2 linked regions of the Alloactinosynnema sp. L-07 genome follow. The protein of the gene in region 2 interacts with the protein of the main gene of each other region in a pairwise test. Links are inferred from orthologs where the notes say so. Each region holds a gene or a part of one and is shown on either strand. Other genes may lie near its edges. The genes, in order: dnaE and rplL.

What was found.
Region 1: the proteins of rplL (region 2) and dnaE interact in binary tests that used the Escherichia coli proteins (3 or more experiments, as listed by UniProt). The link is inferred for Alloactinosynnema sp. L-07 from one-to-one orthologs.

Annotation. Positions count from the first base shown.
Region 1 is NZ_LN850107.1:4,076,371-4,080,771, forward strand. Bases 63-4,155 are described here. They hold dnaE (DNA polymerase III subunit alpha), read right to left. Parts: upstream 3,797-4,155; coding sequence 263-3,796; downstream 63-262. Other genes in these bases: BN1701_RS18070 (cytochrome P450), read right to left, coding at 63-176; BN1701_RS18080 (FAD-dependent oxidoreductase), read right to left, coding at 4,107-4,155. In the rest of the region: more of BN1701_RS18070, read right to left, coding at 1-62; more of BN1701_RS18080, read right to left, coding at 4,156-4,401. UniProt on the Escherichia coli protein: DNA polymerase III is a complex, multichain enzyme responsible for most of the replicative synthesis in bacteria. This DNA polymerase also exhibits 3' to 5' exonuclease activity. The alpha chain is the DNA polymerase catalytic subunit.
Region 2 is NZ_LN850107.1:5,256,179-5,259,433, forward strand. The notes cover bases 18-2,964. They hold rplL (50S ribosomal protein L7/L12), read right to left. Parts: upstream 1,711-2,964; coding sequence 1,324-1,710; downstream 18-1,323. Other genes in these bases: BN1701_RS23600 (ABC transporter ATP-binding protein), read right to left, coding at 18-566; BN1701_RS35950 (hypothetical protein), read left to right, coding at 793-990; rplJ (50S ribosomal protein L10), read right to left, coding at 1,776-2,348; BN1701_RS23615 (hypothetical protein), read left to right, coding at 2,610-2,964. In the rest of the region: more of BN1701_RS23600, read right to left, coding at 1-17; more of BN1701_RS23615, read left to right, coding at 2,965-3,255. UniProt on the Escherichia coli protein: The binding site for several of the GTPase factors involved in protein synthesis (IF-2, EF-Tu, EF-G and RF3). Is thus essential for accurate translation.

The sequences.
Region 1 (4,401 bases), 1.2 Mb from region 2 along the record:
GGGTCCGCCAGCGCCGAGCGCGCTTCCGCGTAGTCGGTGACGAGCCAGGCGTGCAAGCGCGTCGGCAGCACGATCGGCCGGACCGGGCCGGTGGTGCGCAGCTGCTCGTAGAGCGCGTGCGGATCCTGCATGAAGGCGTCGTCGAGCCTGATCACGTTGTCCAGCAAGGAAACCATCCCCCAAAGCCTGAGCGTACCCCGTGGTATCCACGGTACTCACATCCGCTCGACCATGCGGCGGATTAGCCCATTCAGGTGATCACCTAGGCGAGACAGCCCGGTCCGAGCAGCGCCTTCAAGTCGCCCATCAGCGACGGCGACGGGCTGACCCGCAGCGCGTCGTCGAGCTTGAGGAGGGTCTGACGCGGGCCGTTGATCAGCTTCAGATGGACCTCGGTGGTGCCGGGATGGGCGCCGAGGACGTCCTTGAGTTGGGCGACCAGCGGCGGCGTGCACTTCGTCGCGGCCATGCTCAGCCGGAACGGGGCGCCCGCGTGGTTGCTCAGGTCGGGCACGGCGAGGTCGTTGGCGATCAGCGACGTGCGGTCGTCGCGCTTGGCCACCCTGGCCTTGACCAGCACGATCGCGTCCTCCAGCACGCCCATCCCGATCACGGCGTACGTCTTGGGGAAGAACAGCACCTCGATGCCGCCTGCCAGGTCCTCCAGCATCGCCGAGGCCCACGGCTCGCCGTTGCGGTTCACCCGCCGGTTGACCGCGGCGAGGATGCCGCCGATCACCACCTGCGTGCCGTCGCCGATCCCGCCTTCCAGGATGGCGGCGATCGACGTGTCCGACTGCGAGGTCAGGATGTGTTCGACGCCGTTGAGCGGGTGGCCGGACACGTAGAGCCCCAGCATCTCCCGCTCCAGCGCGAGTTGGTGCTTGGACTCCCAGAACTCGTCGGGCACGGGGACGTCGAAGACACTGGTCACGCTGTCTTCCTCGTCGCCGCCTGCGCCGAACAGGTCGAACTGGCCGACCGCCTCGGCTTTCTTGGTGTCCATCACCGCGTCGATGGCGTCGGTGTGGATCAGGAACAAGCCCTTGCGCGGGTGCTTGAGCGAGTCGAAGGCGCCCGCCTTGATCAGCGATTCGACGACCTTCTTGTTGCAGGCCACCGCCTCCACCTTGCGCAGGTAGTCGGAGAAGTCGGTGAACTCCCCCTTCTCCGTGCGGGACTTGATGATCGACTCGACGGCGTTGGCTCCAACGTTGCGGATCGCGCCGAGGCCGAAGCGGATGTCGTTTCCGACCGGGGCGAAGTCCTTCTCCGACTCGTTGACGTCCGGCGGCAGCACCGAGATGCCCATCTTGCGGCACTCGGCGAGGTAGACCGCCGCCTTGTCCTTGTCGTCGCGCACGCTGGTGAGCAGTCCGGCCATGTATTCGGCCGGGAAGTTCGCCTTGAGATAGGCGGTCCAGTAGGAGACCAGTCCGTACGCGGCCGAATGCGCCTTGTTGAAGGCGTAGTCGGCGAAGGGAACGAGGATGTCCCACAGGGTCTTGATCGCGTCCTTCGGGTATCCGTTCTTCTCCATACCGCCGGAGAAATTGACGAATTCCGCGTCCAGGACCTCTTTCTTTTTCTTGCCCATGGCCCGGCGGAGCAAGTCCGCTTGTCCGAGCGTGTATCCCGCGAGTTTCTGGGCGATCGCCATGACCTGCTCCTGATACACGATCAGGCCATAGGTTGTGCCGAGGATGTCTTCGAGCGCCTCCGCCAGCGACGGGTGAATCGGGGTGATGTCCTGCTGCTTGTTCTTGCGCAGCGCGTAGTTCGTGTGGGACTTGGCACCCATCGGCCCCGGCCGGTAGAGCGCGCCGACCGCCGAGATGTCCTCGAAGTTGTCGGGGCGCATAAGGCGCAGCAGGTCGCGCATGGGCCCGCCGTCGAGCTGGAACACCCCGAGCGTGTCGCCGCGCGACAGCAACTCGTAGGTGGGCTTGTCGTCGAGGCCGAGGGTCTCCAGGTCGGGCACCGGCTTGCCGTTGCGCTCGATGTTGACCAGCGCGTCGTCGATGACCGTCAGGTTGCGCAGGCCGAGGAAGTCCATCTTCAGCAGGCCGAGCGACTCACACGTCGGGTAGTCGAACTGCGTGATGATCGACCCGTCCTGCGGGCGCTTCCACAGCGGGATCGTCTCCATCAGCGGCTCGGCGCTGAGGATGACCGCGCAGGCGTGTACACCGGCGTTGCGGATCAGACCCTCAAGGCCCTTGCCGGTGTCGATGATCTCCTTGACCTGCGGGTCGCTGCCGTAGAGCTCGCGGATCTCGGTGGCCTCGGCGTAGCGCTTGTGCTGAGTGTCGAACAGGCTGTTGAGCGGGATGTCCTTGGCCATGACCGCGGGCGGGTAGACCTTGGAGATCTTGTCGGCGATGGCGAAGCCGGGTTGGCCGAACAGCACGCGCGCGGAGTCCTTGATCGCGGCCTTGGCCTTGATCGTGCCGAACGTGATCACCTGCGCGACCTTGTCCGCGCCCCACTTCTCGGTGGTGTAGCGGATGACGTCGCCGCGCCGACGTTCGTCGAAGTCGATGTCGATGTCGGGCGGGCTGACGCGGTCGGGGTTGAGGAACCGCTCGAAGATCAGGCCGTGGGCCAGCGGGTCGAGGTCGGTGATGCCCATCGCGTAGGCGATCAGCGCGCCCGCGGCGGACCCTCGGCCGGGGCCGACCCGGATGCCGTTGTTCTTGGCCCACTGGATGAGGTCGGCCACGACGAGGAAGTACGCCGGGAACCCCATCTGCAGGATGACGCCGATCTCGAACTCGACCTGGCGCTTGTGCTCGTCGTCGATGCCATTGGGGAACCGGCGGTGCATGCCTTCCCAGACCTGCTCGCGGAAGTACTCGTCCTCGGTCTTGCCCTCGGGGATCGGGAACTTCGGCATCAGGTTCCGGAACTCGAACATCCCGGTGGTGTCGACCTTCTCGGCGATCAGCAGGGTGTTGCGACACCCCTCCTGCCACGGGTCGGACGAGTCGACCGCGCGCATCTCGTCGGGCGACTTCAGGTAGTAGCCGGAGCCGTCGAAGCGGAAGCGGGTCGGGTCCTGCAGCGTGCTCGCGGTCTGCACACAGAGCAGCGCGTCGTGCGAGTCGCGTTCCTCGGCGTAGGTGTAGTGCGAGTCGTTGGTCACCACGAAGGGAATGTCGAGCTTGCGGGCGACGTCGACCAGGCCGTCGCGGACCCGGCTCTCGATCTCGATGCCGTGGTCCATCAGCTCGACGTAGAAGCTGTCCTTGCCGTAGATGTCGCGCCAGGCGGCGGCGGCTTCGACGGCCTCGTCGAACTGGCCGAGCCGCAGCCGGGTCTGCACCTCCCCGGAGGGACAGCCGGTGGTCGCCATCAGCCCACCGGAATGCTCGGCGATCAGCTCGCGGTCCATCCGGGGCCACTTGCCGAGCTGCCCCTCCAGGGACGCCCGGCTCGACAGCTTCATCAGGTTGCGCAGGCCCTCGTCGGTGCGCGCCCAGATCGTCTGGTGGGTGTAGGCGCCGCTGCCGGAGACGTCGTCGGACTTCTGGCCGGGGTCGCCCCAGCGCACCCGGTCCTTGCTGAAGCGGGACGCGGGGGCGAGGTAGGCCTCAATGCCCAGGATCGGCTTGATGCCCGCGCCTTTGGCCTGATTGAAGAAGTCGTAGATGCCGTTGGTGTGGCCGTGGTCGGTGATCGCCACCGAGGTCATGCCGAGGCGCTCGCACTCGGCGAACATGTCCTTGAGCTTGGCCGCTCCGTCGAGCATCGAGTACTCGGTGTGCACGTGAAGATGAGCGAAGGAGTCAGCCACGGAACGACACCCTAGCCGTGGTCCAGCTCATCGATGCGGCGACATACGGAGGCATGCCGAGGTTCTACCCCGCCGCACCGACACTCCCCAAAACTGGACGCGGAGTGCGACGTTCAGTCGCGCGACAGCAACTCCCGGTCACGCCATGCCATCCGTATCAAGGCCCGTGAGCCAGCCGGGCGGACGCCGTCCCGCTGCCGTGCTCCTGTTCACATTTGTGCACCCAGTTACGCAGTGTCTCCGAATTCATGTCCAACTCGCGCGATCGATTGGGTCCCTGCCCGGAAACCACGGGGCACCTCAGACCTCCTCAGGGCTGTTGCTTTGCCCAGGTGGGGGTGGGTTCTGTGAACAGGCCTCGGCCGACCAGCAATGCCGGCAGGCGGTTGAGCCAGGGGAGTCGGGTGATCAGCCGCAAGGGCGCCGGAGGCTCTACTGACTGGGCGATGTTCACCCTGCCCTCCAGCGCCGGCTTCAAAGCCTTCGCGTGTGCGACTCGTTGGAAGGTTTGGACCGCGACGGTCGGGATCAAGCGCCTGCGGCGGACGGCTGCCAGGTCCTTTGTAGACAAATTGCCGCGCTTCAGCGGCGCGGCCAGCAGTCTG
Region 2 (3,255 bases):
TGCGCGTTCAGATCGATAAGCAACTGCGACAGATACGCCGTGCGGACCGGGTCCAGACCCGAGTCCGGCTCGTCACACAGAATGATCTCCGGGTCAAGAACCAACGCCCGCGCCAGACCCGCACGCTTGCGCATACCGCCGGAGATCTCACCGGGAAGCTTCTTCTCGGCGCCTTGCAGACCGGTCAACTCAAGCTTGTCCAGCACGATCCGCTTGATCTCGGCCTCGGACTTCTTCGTGTGCTCACGCAACGGGAACGCCACGTTGTCGAAGAGGTTCATCGACCCGAACAGCGCGCCGTCCTGGAAGAGGACGCCGAAGAGTTTGCGCGTCTCGTAGAGCTTGGCTTCGCTGCATGTGACGATGTCGACGCCGTTGATGACGCACTTGCCGCGGTCGGGCTTGAGCAGGCCGATCATCGACTTGAGGAAGACGGACTTGCCAGTACCCGACGGGCCGAGCATCACCGACACCTCACCTGGGGGCAAGGTCAAAGTGACATCCCGCCAGATGGCCTGCTTACCGAAGGACTTGGTCAGACCCTCGATGACCACCTCGGCGCCCATCGAACCTCCCGGAACTCAGCTCCACCGACCGCTCCGCCTGCGTGAACGGTGTCTTCCATGCAACGACGGCGGACCCTCCGGGTTACTGGAGAAGTTACCGACGAGTTGGGAACGTACCTGGATGGGCCTTGCCGCACGAATCCGGGTATGACCTAGCGCACAGTTAGTAGTCCTGACCTGCGGGTCACGGCGTGCGCGACCCGCTTTGCCGGGTCACAATGCGGCAGTGAGTAGCGACGAACGTACCGAACGTCAACGGGACCTGCGGCGGCGACTGCGTGCCGCGGGCAAACTTTTCACGCCACCGCGGCCGGACAATCCCCTGCCCCGTGACGTGGTGATCGAGTTGGGCCGCGGCTTCGGAACCGCCGTGAGCGAAGCGCTCGAGGCTGACCGAACGCTCGGTGGTGAGCGACGGGATTAGGCGGCTTGGCGGATTAGGCGGCTCCGCGGATTAGGCGGCTGGGCGGCTTGGGCGGTGGCGCCTGTTTGGGTGGTTCGCCTTGATTTGGGGCCCCTCGAATGGGCCTGCGCGGGTCAAAAAGGTGGGCCAAGTGAAGCCCACCCGCGCCCAAAGTTTAGGCCCATTCACCCCAAATCAAGGCGAACCACCCAAACAGGCCGTTCTGCCGGGCCCGTTGCGATTGGCGTGTGCGTGGGTGCGCGGGGTGCGTGGGTGCGCGGGGCGCCGCGCCAAAGCCGAACGGGGTCCCCGCGCGTTGCGCGGGGACCCCGTCGGAAGAGGTGAAGCGTCAGATCACTTGACGGAGATCTTGGCGCCAGCGGCCTCGAGCTTCTCCTTGGCGGCCTCGGCGGCCTCCTTGTTGACCTTCTCCAGGATCGCCTTCGGAGCGGCCTCGACCAGCTCCTTGGCCTCCTTCAGGCCCAGGCCCGAGACGACCTCGCGGACGACCTTGATGACCTGGATCTTCTTCTCGCCAGCCGACTCGAGGACGACGTCGAACTCGTCCTGCTCCTCAGCGGCCTCAGCCGGAGCAGCGGCGCCACCGGCGACGGCGACGGCGACGGGGGCGGCGGCGGTGACCTCGAAGGTCTCCTCGAACTGCTTCACGAACGCGGACAGCTCGAGCAGCGTCATTTCCTTGAACGCGTCGAGCAGCTCGTCGGTGCTGAGCTTCGCCATGGTGGCGGTTCCTTTCACTAACACACCCGGTCTAGCGGGCGCGGTGTATTTCCGGGTGGTTTCGTTCAGCTCTCGGCTGCGACAGCGTCCTCAGCGGGAGCCTCGGCGGCGGGGGCGGAGCCCTCGGCGGCCTTCTTCTCCTGCAGGGCAGCGGCCAGGCGGGCGATCTGCGAAGCCGGGGCCTGGAACAGACCGGCGGCCTTGCTGAGGTTGCCCTTCATCGCGCCCGCCAGCTTGGCGAGCAGCACCTCACGGGAGTCGAGGTCCGCGATCTTCGCGACCTCTTCCACCGTGAGCGGGCGGCCATCCATGTAGCCGCCCTTGATGACCAGACCCTTGTTGTCCTTCGCGAAGTCGCGCAGGACCTTCGCCGCGTCCACCGGTTCGCCTTCGACGAAGGCGATCGCGGTCGGACCGAGGAAAAGGCTCTCCAGTCCTTGGACACCCGCGTCGGCGGCGGCCCGCTGGACGAGGGTGTTCTTCGCGACGCGATAGGTCGTGCCAGTGCCGAGAGCGCGACGCAGCGTGGTCAGCTGCGACACGGTGAGGCCCGTGTACTCGGTGACGACGGCAGCCGAGCTGTTGCGGAACTTGTCCGCGATCTCGGCGACTGCGTTCACCTTCTCAGGCTTCGCCATGGTCGCCTCCTCTCGTGTGGGTGTCGCCGGTATCGCACCCCAGAGACGACAAACGCCCCGGCGCAGTGGCACGGGGCGTGAACAAGCGCATGGCGCTTGGCAACTTCCTCGTCCTCCTGCGCGGGCCGCCCACGTCCGGGGCACTTCGTCTTCGTCCACCCGGGGGTGTCGGAAGAAACCAGCGGTCTTCGGTAGAACCGTTCGCAAGAGTACGTGGTGCGCGGCGCGGTCTCCAAATCGGGTCCACGGCATGATGAACACGTGGCCGACAACGACGAGCCCAAGGGCCTTCCCCCCGCCTCCGGCGACCGTGGCATCTGGCCGACCGACCCCCAGGTGCCCTACGTCCCGCCGGGCGACGTCCCAGCACCCCCGCCAGCGTTCCAGGGGTCGCCGGAGTGGCGCGAGTTCCAGGAGTTCCAGCGCTTCAAGGAGTTCCAGCGCGGCGAACTCCCCCCGGCCAAGCGCCGCCCGCTCTGGCTGAAGGTGCTGCTGGGCAAGTGGGTCCGCCGCCTGGTGTTCCTGTTGATCCTGTTCATCGCGGCCGGATGGGCTTACCAGCACTACTTCGGCGACCCGAACGAAAACCTCCCGGCCGCCCAGACGGGCGGCGGCTCGACAAACCGCACACAGCTGTACTCGGATACACCGAAGGAAGCCGTGCGGATGCTCTACGACAACATCGCCCAAAACACCCCTATACAGGCCTGCAGCCGGTTCGAGTCCGAAGCGATTGGGCAGAAGTTCGCCAACGCCTTCAACGCCCCTGACTGCCTCACCGCAATGAAGCGGCTGAACGCCGAGGTGGGCACTGCCAACGACTACGCCGAGCCAACCTTCCCGCCCCCTATGAAACTGGTTCCTGATATCAACGGCATCGTTGTGATCAGCTCCTGCGAAATGATCG